DNA from 3 places in the Fictibacillus sp. NRS-1165 genome. Region 3 is predicted to be linked to each of the others. Evidence: riboswitches for the same ligand, from Rfam matches in the RefSeq annotation. Region 3 holds a riboswitch; each other region holds the start of a gene.
The links. A riboswitch is a leader RNA that binds a small molecule or an ion and turns the genes downstream of it on or off. The one in region 3 is predicted to bind cobalamin.
Positions count from the first base shown of each region.

Region 1: another riboswitch for cobalamin. It lies ahead of ABHN01_RS17415 (ABC transporter substrate-binding protein); the one in region 3 lies ahead of cobT (nicotinate-nucleotide--dimethylbenzimidazole phosphoribosyltransferase).
Region 2: another riboswitch for cobalamin. It lies ahead of ABHN01_RS19700 ((2Fe-2S) ferredoxin domain-containing protein); the one in region 3 lies ahead of cobT (nicotinate-nucleotide--dimethylbenzimidazole phosphoribosyltransferase).

Region 1 is NZ_JBDPNU010000039.1:70,103-74,694, reverse strand. Features, by position in the region: gene eno (phosphopyruvate hydratase) at 1-1,088, shown strand, start outside; gene ABHN01_RS17420 (GNAT family N-acetyltransferase) at 1,846-2,412, shown strand; cobalamin riboswitch at 2,449-2,641, shown strand; gene ABHN01_RS17415 (ABC transporter substrate-binding protein) at 2,768-3,724, shown strand; gene ABHN01_RS17410 (FecCD family ABC transporter permease) at 3,687-4,592, shown strand, end outside.
Region 2 is NZ_JBDPNU010000046.1:27,561-32,152, forward strand. Features, by position in the region: gene ABHN01_RS19675 (VOC family protein) at 62-484, shown strand; gene ABHN01_RS19680 (VOC family protein) at 661-918, shown strand; gene ABHN01_RS19685 (hypothetical protein) at 992-1,123, shown strand; partial or broken gene ABHN01_RS19690 (DUF4003 family protein) at 1,095-1,957, shown strand; gene ABHN01_RS19695 (hypothetical protein) at 2,142-2,363, shown strand; cobalamin riboswitch at 2,454-2,641, shown strand; gene ABHN01_RS19700 ((2Fe-2S) ferredoxin domain-containing protein) at 2,839-3,228, shown strand; gene ABHN01_RS19705 (High-affinity nickel-transporter) at 3,228-3,929, shown strand; gene cobJ (precorrin-3B C(17)-methyltransferase) at 3,931-4,592, shown strand, end outside.
Region 3 is NZ_JBDPNU010000005.1:40,611-45,202, reverse strand. Features, by position in the region: gene ABHN01_RS02400 (hypothetical protein) at 1-624, opposite strand, end outside; gene bluB (5,6-dimethylbenzimidazole synthase) at 781-1,416, opposite strand; gene cobT (nicotinate-nucleotide--dimethylbenzimidazole phosphoribosyltransferase) at 1,423-2,484, opposite strand; cobalamin riboswitch at 2,617-2,767, opposite strand; gene ABHN01_RS02385 (nucleoside recognition domain-containing protein) at 2,826-4,220, opposite strand; gene ABHN01_RS02380 (FeoB small GTPase domain-containing protein) at 4,205-4,592, opposite strand, start outside.

The DNA of each region.
Region 1 (4,592 bases), on a different contig from region 3:
AGAACGTGAACACGCTTATCGCACCTGAATTGATCGGATACGATGTATTGGATCAAGTCGGAATCGACAAAACGTTAATCGATCTTGATGGAACAGAAAATAAAGGGAAATTCGGAGCAAACGCAATCCTTGGTGTATCCATGGCTGTGGCTCGTGCTGCTGCGGATCTTCTTGGTCTTCCTTTGTACATGTACCTTGGAGGTTTCAACTCAAAAACTCTTCCTGTTCCAATGATGAACATCCTGAACGGAGGAGAGCATGCTGACAATAATGTCGACATTCAAGAATTTATGGTAATGCCAGTCGGCGCACCAACTTTCTCTGAAGCACTTCGTATGGGAGCTGAAATCTTCCACAGCCTTAAATCTGTATTAAAAGAAAAAGGACTAAACACAGCTGTAGGTGACGAAGGCGGATTCGCACCAAACCTTTCTTCAAATGAAGAAGCGCTTCAAACCATCATGGAAGCTATCGAAAAAGCTGGCTACAAGCCTGGTGAAGAAGTACGTCTTGCAATGGACGTTGCCTCTTCTGAGCTATTCAACAAAGAAGACGGCAAATACCATCTTTCTGGTGAGGGTGTTGTTAAAACATCTGAAGAAATGGTTGCTTTCTACGAAGATCTTGTTTCTAAATACCCAATCATCTCTATTGAAGATGGCTTGGATGAAAACGACTGGGAAGGCCACAAGCTGTTGACTGACCGTCTTGGCAAGAAAATTCAGCTTGTAGGAGACGACCTGTTCGTAACAAACACAACTAAACTTGCTCAAGGTATCGAGCAGGGCGTAGGCAACTCTATCCTTATCAAAGTGAACCAAATCGGTACATTGACTGAAACCTTTGATGCGATCGAAATGGCGAAACGTGCAGGTTACACTGCAGTTATCTCTCACCGTTCTGGTGAAAGTGAAGACAGCACAATCGCTGACATCGCTGTAGCGACAAACGCTGGACAAATCAAAACCGGTGCTCCTTCCCGTACCGACCGTGTAGCGAAATACAACCAATTGCTTCGTATCGAAGACGAATTGGCAAGCATCAGCCGCTACCCTGGATTGAGCGCATTCTACAACCTTCAAAAATAAGCTATTTTAGTAAACCGCTTGAGGCCTGATCAGTCGCAAGCGGTTTTTTTTGTTGGATCTGGGGGATTGGCGCATAAATATTTTCATCAGATTCGCGCGTATTTCATGGAGACTGGCGCGTATTTCATCCTCAGAGTATACCGCGCAAAATTTAAGTCGTTCATGAGAAGGAAAAAAGGTGTTTTCCAGAGAAGATAACTCCAAAAAATAAAGAGGATGTGATCTTTATATTGTGATCGAACATCATTTGCCGATTTGTATTAGGAAATTAGAAGCCTTGTTAAGAAGACTGCCAGTAAATCATCCGAAACGCGCTAAAATTGAACAAAGTTTTGTTTAATAGAGCGTCAAACTACTCAATAAAAAACACGTCCAATATAATCCTGACATACTATCAAAGTTTAACGTTTCGGAAAATGATCTTTTAAAAGGCGTTCATTGCCCTTCGTGCTTCGCCTTTGGTATGCAAAAAACATATGCTGTTAAATGGCTTTGTCCATTCTGTAACCATTCCTCCGAACATGCCCACTTGTATTCTTTGGAAGACTTTAAACTTCTCATTGGCTCAACAATCACCGCGAACTCAAATTCTTTCTATCCCTCTCATCTCGTTCAATATCGGAAAAAATCTTCAAATCCCTAAACCTTCCCCACACCGGAACCTATAAAGACAGGCGATATCATCTTTAAATTTGAGAAGCTGCATATTATGATAAAATAGATCATTCATACTAGGGACAAATGGGAGGCCTGGAGCATGACGAAAATGGAGCTGGAATTTGAAAGATTGAAGATCAGAGACATTTCGGTTAGTGATGCCTCTGTCATCGCACAATGGAAAAGCGGCCCTTTATTCCGGAAAATGTCTACAGGAACGGCGACCATTATTAACGAAGGCAATCAAAGGCGGGATATCGAAAAAAGTTCAAGCTCTCCGAACGAATCATACTTGATGATCATCGAAAAGAGGAGCTCGCTTCCTGTGGGATATGTCCGGTTCAATTGGATGGGCGGCACCCGTCAGTATGGCTGGCTGCGGTTCGGGCTCGGTGCCGAATCCGGAAAAGGGTATATGCAGGAAGCCCTGTCAGGAATCCTGGACCACCTGTTTGACCGTGAGACCTATCGAATCGATGCAGAGGTTTATGAATATAACAAAAAAAGCCTGAAACTCTTGACCGCTCTCGGCTTTAAAAAAGAGGGTGTCAGAAGGCAAGCCTATTTTGATGAAGACGAGTATTATGATATTTATGTTCTCGGCCTGCTTAGGAGCGACTGGATTGCAGGGAGCCTTGAAGCTAAGAGATCACTGAATCTAAATTAAACTTTTCATTTTGCACTTAAGAGGTATAATGGATATAGCTGAATATGCGGTTAAGGTCCGTTTTATGATCAATAAAACGTTAAAAGGGAAGCTGGTTCAAGTCCAGCACGGTCCCGCCACTGTAATCGGGAGATCTTCTTACAATTTCCACTGTTCAAATCAAAGGATGGGAAGGAGAAGAAGATTGTTGATCGGAAGTCAGGAGACCTGCCTTAATTGCCTGTGCGAACCTTCGAGGAAAAGGTGAAGTAATTGTAATCATTTCTTTTATGATTAACTGTTGATTCGCTCTCCGAAGGGAGGGCTTTTTTGTTTGCACAACTGCAGCTAAACGATACATAGGAGCGTGAAGGAATTGAAGAAGTTTACACAAATTGCGATGATGCTGATGCTCGTGATCGCCATCATCGCAGGCTGTTCGGCCGGCAATCAGTCAACAGACAAAAAAGAGAACGGCAGTCAGGCAAAGAGTGAATTCCCCGTAACGATTAAAGATGCGGCGGATGAGAATGTAAAAATTGATAAAAAACCAAAGAAGATCGTCTCGCTCATACCAAGCAATACAGAGATCGCATTCGCGCTTGGCCTGGATAAGGAGATTGTCGGCGTATCGGACTTTGACAACTACCCTGAAGCGGCGACGAAAAAAACCAAGATCGGCGGTATGGAATTTAACGTCGAGAAGATTGTTGGCCTAAAGCCTGATCTCGTGCTCGCCCATGCCTCTGGCGCGCATACTTCCAAGCAGGGAATCGATCAGCTTAAGAATGCCGGCATCAAGGTCATCGTGATCAATGATGCACAGAACTTTGAGGATACGTACCATGCCATTGACATGATCGCTAAAGCAACAGGCACTCAAAAACAAGGGGATAAGATCGTAAAATCCATGAAGGATGATCTGTCAGCGATCAAGGAAAAAGCAAAACAAGTAAAGCAAGAGAAAAAGGTCTGGGTTGAGGTTGCACCGGCACCTGAGATTTATACAGCGGGTAAAGGAACATTTATTGATGAGATGCTGAACGCCATTCATGCAAAAAATGCGGCAGGCGATTTAAAAGGATGGGCGAAGGTTTCTGAAGAGCAGCCTGTCAAATATCAACCGGATGCCATTGTAACGACGTACGGCTACTATTCGAAGAAGCCGATGGAACAGATTATGGCCCGTAAAGCCTGGAAGGACGTTCCTGCGGTAAAAAACAAAGAAATTTATGATGTGCACTCCGATAAGGTAACACGTCCAGGACCGCGTTTGATTGAAGGAGTGGAGGAGCTTGCAAAAGCCATCTATCCGGAAGTATACAAAAAGTAAAATCATCGTTTCATACACAGCTGTGCTCCTGCTTTTAGGCTTAGCTGTTGCTCTGGGGATATCGGTAGGTTCAATACCTATCCCCCTTTTTCATGTGGTGAAGATATTGGGAGCAAAGCTTTTCCATTATCCCGTACCTGCTTCGATCGATTCATCCATCGTTAATATCGTCATGGAAATCCGCTTTCCCCGAGTCATTCTCGCTATGCTTGTCGGCTGCTCACTGGCACTGGCAGGAACAGCATTTCAGGGGCTGCTGAAAAATCCGCTGGCCGATCCTTATACGCTTGGGGTATCGTCGGGTTCAGCCTTGGGTGCAGTGGCTGTCCTGTTCTTCGGCATTCAGCTTCCAGTACTCGGAAATTTCACTCTTCCGGTAGTGAGCATAATTACCGGTTTTCTTACCCTTGTCGGAGTAATTTATTTCGCTCGCCTTGTGCAGCGCAGCCTTGCGGTTGAGACGATTATTCTGGCAGGCATTTTAAGCAGTTCATTTATAGGTGCTTTAACCTCTCTTTTAATCGCACTGACCGGGGATGAATTAAGGCAGATCATCGGCTGGCTGCTCGGCAGCGTATCCATGAGAGGATGGCCGTACGTTCAGCTGATCACTCCGTTTTTGGCTGCAGGGCTTATCATTCTCCTGGCAAGTGCACGTGAATTAAATGCACTTTCTTTTGGCCGGCAGGATGCAAGGTCAATTGGTGTGGACGTGAAAAAACATACGTCACTCGTGCTGTTCGGGGCTTCACTTTTGACAGGCTCGGCTGTAGCGGTGTCAGGCACCATCGGGTTTGTCGGCCTTGTCATCCCTCATATGGTGCGCATGATCTGGGGAGTGGATCATCGCCATTTACTGCCCCTTTCC
Region 2 (4,592 bases), on a different contig from region 3:
ATATCTGTAGTAATATAAACGGGAACATACGTTCGAAAAATAATAAAACGAGGTGTCTGATATGATCGTAGGGCTGTATCCTTATTTAGTAACGAATGGAAATGGTCAAGAAGCTGTTAAGTTTTATGAAAAGGCATTAAATGCGAAGGTTTTATCTGTACAAACTTTCGGCGACCAGCCGGAGAATCCGGAATATCCTGTTCCTGCAGAAGCAAAAGACCGTGTAATGAATGCCCATTTAAAAGTAGGAGATCATGACTTGATGCTATCTGATACGTTCCCGGGGATGCCCTATGAAACTGGAGACCAAGTAACAGTAGCGATCACAATTGACAGCGCCGAAACCTCCAAAGAAATTTTTGAGAAGTTAAAAGAGGGCGGAAAAGTGATCATGGAGCTGCAGGAAACCTTCTGGAGCCCATCTTATGGCCAGCTTAAAGATAAATACGGAGTGACTTGGCAAATCTCAACACTGGGAAAATAAATACATCGTTAAAAAAAAGCTGCCTAGGCGGCTTTTTTTACTTATGTTTGATTCCACTTAAACAGAGTGAGATTTAAAATGGCAAGAGTGGTTGGATCTGAAATGAATAGTCAGGAACCGGAAAAAGCAGCTGCATTCTATTCAAATGTTTTTGGATGGCAGGTGGATGAACCTCGTTGGCACTATCGGTTGTTACCACAGGAGAGGATCGATCAGAAGAAATCGATGGAGGAATAGCAAAAGGACCTCACGATTTTCCGCATGGTACTCGGATTCAAATCGAAGTAGAATCCATTGATGAGGCAATTTCAAAAGCAAAAGAGAACGGAGCGATCATCGTTCGGGAGAAGATGGAATTTGAAGAGTTTTATCTAGCTTACCTGGTCGATCCGGCTAGAATTGGCTTTGGCCTCATTTCAGAAGAAGTTTTATAGGTAATCATTTGAAACTTTCCTATAACAGATCCGTAAATTGGTTTAGTCGGAAATTTGGAAGGGGAGTTAAGGCATGCTGACACCATCCTTTGAACAAAAGCTTACTACATATACCGATATATACAGCCAGCTGAAAACGGCGTTTAAATGGAAAATGAGTGATGATGATCGCTTCCATGTATGTGATCAACGAAAAACCGTTTGATTTAAGGCGGTTTGAGTCATTGAGCGATTATGTTAAAGAACAGGTAGGAGCGTTCAATACGCTAAAGTCTTCCTACCGTTACACAACAGCCGCGATGCTCGATGTGCGTTTTGAGAATTCTGTAGAGAAGTTCCATCGCCTGCTTGAAGTGTACGAAAAGATGGTCTCTGGTAAATTCAGCAGGGGTGCCTCTACTTATATTGCAGCTCAAGTGATGCTGGAGCAAATCGAAAATGGCAGAACGGAGGACATCGAACGAGTTATGCAAGTGTACAAAGGGATGTCATCCAACCATTTTTTTCTTACTTCCAGTACAGATTTTCCGCTGGCCGTCCTTCTTGCAGAACGGGAAGGAACGGTAAACGATTTGATGAAACAGATTGAGTATTTTTATAAATGTCTGAATCAGCAAGGATTTGCGAAAGGGAATGACTTGCAGTTCTTAAGCCACATCCTGTCTCTAGGGGACGAAAATAAGGCGGATGCCCTTAACGAACAATGTACAAAAGTGGCAGATGCCTTCAGAACACAGTGGAAAAAGCCAAGAGCGATGCATTATCCGCTGGCCGGTCTCCTCGCTCTATTAAAAAGGAAGTGGCGACTGTTTTGAAAGCCGCAGACCGTTTAAGCGACGAGAAGCACTTTAAGTGGCATAAAGACATGAATATCCTAATGGTGGCCAATTTCCTACTGAGTGAGAAGATGCATGACACTACCTTGCTCGGGGCCGGAATCTTTGCAGCCATCGAGGCAATCATGCAAGCACAGCAAGCAGCGGCGATTGCAGCCATTGCTGCCACAACTGCAGCTTCTTCCTCGAGTGCAGGAAGCTAGTAACCTTGAAAAAAGAACTGCAGCGCAGTTCTTTTTTATTAACTCACTGCACCAGTCTCTAAGGGGTGTTGCGCTAAATACGCTTGGCTGGGCGGATTATAGAGATCTTTGGATTGAACGCGGGTTGTTCCTTTTTCCTTTTTTCCTGCATAAATTAAGGTACTAAGGAAAAGGGGAAACCACAATGCTCGAGATCTTTTCTGTCATTGGCGCAATCATTGGTTTTGGCGTTATGCTTTGGGTACGTGCACAGCTTAGAAGTGCAAAGGTGTTTCAGAAGATCGTTTCTCAAGATAACGGGATCCTTCTCTTATTCATGTATTTGGCTATTGGAGCGGTTGGATTACTGATTGTGGGAGTATGCTTGAACTACTTATATGAAGTCGGCGGCGGCCCCATCTATTGAGAAATTTGTCGATTAAGTTTTATGCCCAAAATAAAAAACTATTGTGAATATCGTGAAAGTATAGTAGGTTTAATGGCAACGGGATTTATAACTGAATAGAAGTTTAAGAGTGCTCAAGTTTACATTGAGATAATAGGGAAACCGGTGCGAGTCCGGTGCAGCCCCCGCTACTGTAAGCATGGATGATCTTGTAATGAACCACTGGCCAAAAGGCTGGGAAGGAAACAGGAATCAGTTGATATGCGAGCCAGGAGACCTGCTTTTAAATGAGTAATACGATTCTCGGAGGGAGGATGATGTGTTAACATGCAATGGAAATCATGGATTGAATGATTTGGCATGATTCGATATAGGGTGACCTATTTGTCTACTAACCTTCCGTTACCGTTTTATGATGAAACGGTATTTTATTAGGGGGCTGACATATAGAGTCGCCCTTTTTTGCGTGCAAAAAAAATCAAGAGGAAGTGATCTGATGACGACTTGGAACTTAAATGGAACGATGAGCCACGTATTGATCTGCAACGGATCCAGCTGTATGCGGAAAGGCGGCGAGGAAGTCACTCAGGCAATCAGGGACGAAATTAAGAAGCAGGATCTCGATGCTTTGGTGCATACGACAAGAACACGATGTAATGGCCGGTGCAAGGACGCCTGTGTTGCGATCGTCTATCCGGAGGGAGCATGGTATAAAATGCCGGATGAACATGCCGCCCGAGAAATGGTAAAAGGCCATTTGTTAAAAGGAGAAAAGGTGAAAGAGCTCCTCATTTACGAGTACGGTGAGAACGGATTCTCCCTGACAGAAGAAAATGGCTTGACCAAAGGGATTCAAAAGGGAGAAAAAAAGGAGGCTGTCCGCTGATGGAACTTATCACTTTTGCCATGCTTGCGATCTTCATAGGCATGCGTCATGGATTGGATGGGGATCATGTCGCAGCCATTGCAGATATGGTCGGCAGTGAAAAGAAACGGAGACGGCAGCTGTCCCTGGGAATCATGTACGCTCTTGGCCATGGGGCCATCGTCTTTTTTATCGGCCTTCTTTCGATCTATGTGGGAGCGAAGATGCCAGCCAGTGCTCAAAGCTATTTGGAACTCTCGGTCAGTGTCACCTTAATCGTGCTGGGTGCCATCATCCTGCTGTCCATCTTCCAAAGCAAGCAGGACTATAAATATAAAAGCAGACTGGAAATTGTCATGCAATACATAAGAAAGGTCACAGGCTCCCAAAACAAAGAGGATTCCAGCCTGACGAAGTTTGGCATCATCGGAGCTTTTATTATTGGAATCATCCATGGAATCGGTGTAGAAAGCCCGACACAGATCGCTGTTGTCTCACATGCAGCCGGATTTGGGAGTGTTTCCGGTGCAACGGCTCAGCTCGTATTGTTTGTTGTCGGACTGCTGTTCTCAACGATCTGTGTAACGTTTCTGTTCACGTGGGGATTTATGAAGGCGAGCATAAAGAAAGGATTTTACATTGTATTAGGCTGTATAACCGGTTTTTACAGTGTAGGCCTTGGGGTCTATATGATGGCTGAACTGCTCAAAGGAGGATTTTAAATTGAAAGGGAAACTCTTGATCATCGGATTCGGTCCAGGAAGCTATGACCATATTACGGAGCGGGCGAAGCAGGCAATTCAGGAAAGTGACTGCATTGTTGGCTACAAGACCTATGTGGAACTGATCCAGGGGTTAATCACGGATCAAAAGGTGATCAGCACCGGAATGTCAGAGGAAGTCAGCCGGGCGCAGGCTGCGGTCAAACTGGCGGAAGAAGGGAAGAAGGTCGCTGTAATTTCCAGTGGTGATGCGGGAGTTTACGGTATGAGCGGCCTCGTCTATGAGGTGCTTGTTGAAAAAGGCTGGAAAGAAGAAACCGGAGTAGAGGTTGAAGTCATTCCAGGCATTTCTGCGATTAACTCCTGCGCGTCACTGCTCGGCGCACCCGTTATGCATGATGCTTGTACGATTAGCTTAAGCGACCATCTAACGCCGTGGAAATTAATCGAAAAGAGGATTGAGGCAGCGGCACAGGCTGATTTTGTCATTGCCTTCTACAATCCAAAAAGCGGACGCCGTACGAGGCAGATCGTAGAAGCTCAAACCATCCTGCTGAAGCATCGTTCACCGGATACACCGGTTGGGCTGGTGAAAAGCGCATACCGGGACAGGGAGGACGTTGTCATCACTAACTTAAGAGAGATGCTTGATCACGAGATCGG
Region 3 (4,592 bases):
GCGGTTATTGGGGTTATCAAATGCCAGCAGACGTATCTCGTTTTCATGACTGAAGGAACGGCGTTTGTAGAATAGTGTTTCATAGGGATTCAGACTGGCCATCTCAGAGTTGAAATTGATGTACTGAACTTGTCCGATATACGTATGAAACCTCTTATCCGATATGCTCGTGTACAATTTTTCTAAGGTGGAGCAGATAGCGATGCCCTCATCCGATTTTAAGTACAGGTTCCACATCGCCGCTGATTCTTCTTCGTTCAAGTGCCAGCAGTTCACACCGACATAGTCATGCATCTGCTTGATGTATTCATGAAGCTGTCTTCGCTTCTCCTCTTTTGATAACTTATCATTTACAGGTATAGTAAGGTAGGACAAAGGATCATTCAAAATATTATTTACATCCAGCGCAGAATAGCTGCCTTCATGGTTATCCACGAACAGTGAAGGTTTAGGAAAGAATAAGGATTTTTGATAAAGCATGCTGACAAACTTTGCAAAGTCCATGTACTTCCATACCTTTGATTTTCCAGAAAGCCGTTTGCTGTTTTTTATGTTGTATGAGTTGTTTTGATCAAACTGAGATTCGAATTTGATCAATGCCTTCTCAGCCCAGTATTCACTCATAAAACGATCCTTTCCACGATTTTTACATATTCATCGTCTATAGTTTTACTTCCCCGTTTTCCTTGCCATCCAATCGTTCGATAGGAAAAAGCTCCTGTCCATACAGAAGCTTTTTATGAAATATGCATATGCCTGTCCTTTTCTAATTATGATGCTCTACCATTTATTATAAGAAACTAAGTTTTCTATCTCCCTTTTTTTCTCCCATCGGGCCGTTGCCAGAATGGGTTGTTTTGGATACTCATCTGTATAGCCGATCGAGAGTAAAGCAACTGGTTCAACATGAGGGGGAATTTCTAATATCTCCCGCACATCGGCTTTTTTATAAAAGCTCACCCACCCCATGGCTAATCCTTCGGCGCAGGAAGCCAGCCACATGTTTTGAATCGCACAGGCGGTCGACATGATATCTGTTTCAGGTATTGAATTTCGCCCCAGAACATGTGAACCGCCCCTGGAAGGATCGGTTGTTACACAAATGCTTAAAGGCGCTTCTTTGATCCCCTCTATTTTCAGGCTCAAAAACTTTGTAGACCGATCATCATCTTCATAATGAATGGCAAGGGCCCTTCGTTCTTTATCAGCGGCCCATGCTAACCGTTCCTTGATTTCCTGTGATGTGATCAATATAAAGTTCCACGGCTGCATGAAACCAACGGAAGGAGCATGATGAGCAGCTTCCAATATCCTGCTTATGGCATCCTCTGGTATCGGATCAGGCAGAAAACTCCGGACATCCCTTCTTTTAACGATTACTTTATAGATGGCTTCTTTTTCATCTTTTGTAAACAATGGAATCTACTCCTCCTTCATTCTTTTTGTTATCTGAGCGGTTTCGAATGTGGCCATATTCTTTAGCATTAGGACAGCTGATTGAAGAATAGGAAAAGCAACAGCCGCCCCGCTTCCCTCTCCCAGCCTCATACCCAGGTCAAGAAGCGGCTCTTTATCTAACAACTTTAATAGGGTCTGATGTCCAAGCTCTGCCGAACGATGAGCCATAATCATATAGTCTGAGGCGCGGCTGTTTATCATCGTTGCAATCAATGCTGCGGTCGTTGATATAAAGCCATCAACCAGAATCGGGATTCTATGTGCCGCTGCAGATAGCATGGCACCCGCCATGCCCGCAATTTCAAGCCCTCCCAGTTTCATTAATACATCAATAGGATCCTCCGTTTTTGGCATCCTTTTTTCAATGGACTTTTTTATCAGTTCCTGTTTGTACTGAACTTTTTCATTGTTGATGCCCGTTCCTGTTCCGACCAGTTCAGTTAAGCTTTGCCCAGTGACAGCGACGATAATGGCACTGCTCGCAGTGGTATTGCCGATCCCCATCTCTCCAAGGATTAGACAATTGACTCCCTTGTTGATAAGCTCCTTCGCCTCAACAAAGCCTGTATCAATGGCTTGAAGCACCTCTTCTCGGGACATCGCATCCTGATGATAAAAATTGGCGGTTCCATATCGGATTTTTTTCTTTACTAATCCTTCCTCTTCCTCCAAATCGGCAGCTACACCAATATCGACTATTCTTAAGACCGCCTTGATCGATTTACTGAATACGTTAATCGCTGCTCCGCCATTTAAAAAGTTTCGCACCATTTGGCTTGTTACCTCCTGGGGATAGGCTGAAATCCCTTCTGAAGCGATGCCATGATCGGCAGCGAATACAATAACGCCGGGCGGGGTAATATTCGGAAACAATTCACCTGTCATTCTAGCCAATTCAATGGCTAATGCTTCTAATCTTCCAAGGCTTCCAACAGGCTTAGTCAAAGAATCTGCATAAATTTCTGCTATTGAGCCCATTCCTTCATTCAGCTCTGGTATATTTAGTTGCTGCCATTCATACTTCATTTGTTTACCTCTTCCTTTCAGTTTTTTCTTCATACAAAAAAACCTTAACTAGAGAAGTTAAGGTTTAAGAATACATTTGTAAGCAAATAAAACGATCGCCGTAGACATCCTTTCTCTTCCCTCCGAAGATTACAGAAACTAGATTCTTAAGCAGGTCTCCTGGCTTGATCAGTTAATAAAAGGCAACTGATTTTACAGTAGCGGGGGCTGCTCCAGATTTTCCACTGGATTCCCTATTATCTCTCCACATTCCGTTTTGAGCACTTAAAATCTTTTATTCAGTTGTGGTACACTCCCTATAATACCAGTTTTCCCTCCGCAGTTAAAAACGTTTATTATTGCTATGCTGCTAACCTGGTGATCTGCGCGACTGCAAACGTAACCAGAATAGCGATCGCTGTAGGAATGATAAATGACAGGAAGGTCCATTTTGCACTTTTTGTTTCTTTATAGATGTTAACCAGCGTTGTGCCGCATGGAAAGTGAAGCAGGGAAAAAAGCATCATGTTCAAAGCAGTCAGCCACGTCCAACCATGGCTCTCGAAGATCTGTTTTAAATCTCCAAGATTATCCACTTCGGTCATGGCGCCAGTAGAGAGGTAGCCCATGATCAGGATGGGGAGCACGATTTCGTTTGCCGGCAGGCCTACCAGAAACGCCATGAGAATATACCCATCCAGCCCAAGCATCTGTCCAAACGGATCGAGGAAATGGACGATATGCAATAAAATACTCTGATCTCCTGCGTTCACGTTGGCCAGCACCCAAGTTAAAATACCAGCAGGCGCCGCTACTTTTACCGCCCTCACCAATACGGATAAAGACCGCTGAAGCGAAGAGCGGATCACAGTTTCCCAGAACTTGGGCCTGCGGTAGGGCGGAAGCTCCAGTGTATAGTGTGTAGGAACCCCTTTTAATGCCGTCTTGGAAAGGATCCAGGATACAAGAAAAGTGACAAGGATTCCAACAAGAACGATGCCGACAATGACCGCTGTTGTCACAAGTGACTTTGCACCGCCTGTATAGCCTGCCGCCATAAACAGCGAGGCAAGGACAATCAGCGTTCCCCACCTTCCATTACACGGAACAAAATTGTTCGTTAAAATTGCAAGCATCCGCTCTCTTGGGGACTCAATAATCCTCGAAGACAGCATGGCGGCCGCATTACAGCCGAATCCCATCGCCATCGTTAAAGACTGCTTACCGTGTGCCCCAACCTTTTTAAACACCCGATCCATGTTAAATGCTACTCTTGGGAGATAACCGTAGTTCTCCAGAAGTGCAAATGTCGGGAAGAAGATTGCCATTGGAGGAAGCATTACACTGATCACCCAGGTCGTTCCCCGATACAGCCCCAGAACGAGCAATCCATGCAGCCAGTCAGGCGCATTCATAAGCTGAAAAAGCGAGGTGATATGACCTTCCAGCCATCCAAAAAAGCTGGCAATCATATCTGACGGAACATTCGCTCCTGCGATCGTGAGATAAAACACGATGCCAAGCATGATGATCATGATAGGAAAACCCCAGATCGGCGATGTAAAAATCGCATCGAGCTTCTCCGTATGCTTATCGCGTTCGGTCTTTCCAAATGAAACACTGTCTTCGCACAGCTGTTTGCTCTCCTGATACAGTTTCAGTACGATCTTATCGCGGAGATTGGGAGATGCTATCTGCTGTGCTCTCTCGTACAACTGGTTTAGATCACCAGATCGGCCGGCTAGCTCTGATTGCATACTGTTTCCTCCTTTGTTTTTAGCCTTGTATTCAACTCTTTCAGCAGCGATTCATCTCCGTCCAGCAGCCGTAAGGCAATCCATCGGGATGAAATACGGTCATCCACCACTTGTTTTACGAAGGGCTCCAAGGAAGCAATCCTCGCTTCTATCTCACCATCATACTTGATCTGCACTGGTTCACACGCAATTTTTCCTGAGACGATTCGGTCAATTGTATCAAGAAGTAAAGGAAACCCTGCCCTGTTTCTGGCAGAAAGTTTTATTACAGGAACTCCTAGACGCCTTGCCAGTAACCGTCCGTTGATGGTAATCCCTCTCTTTTCTGCTTCGTCCATCAGATTTATGCAGATGATCACATTCTTTGTCATT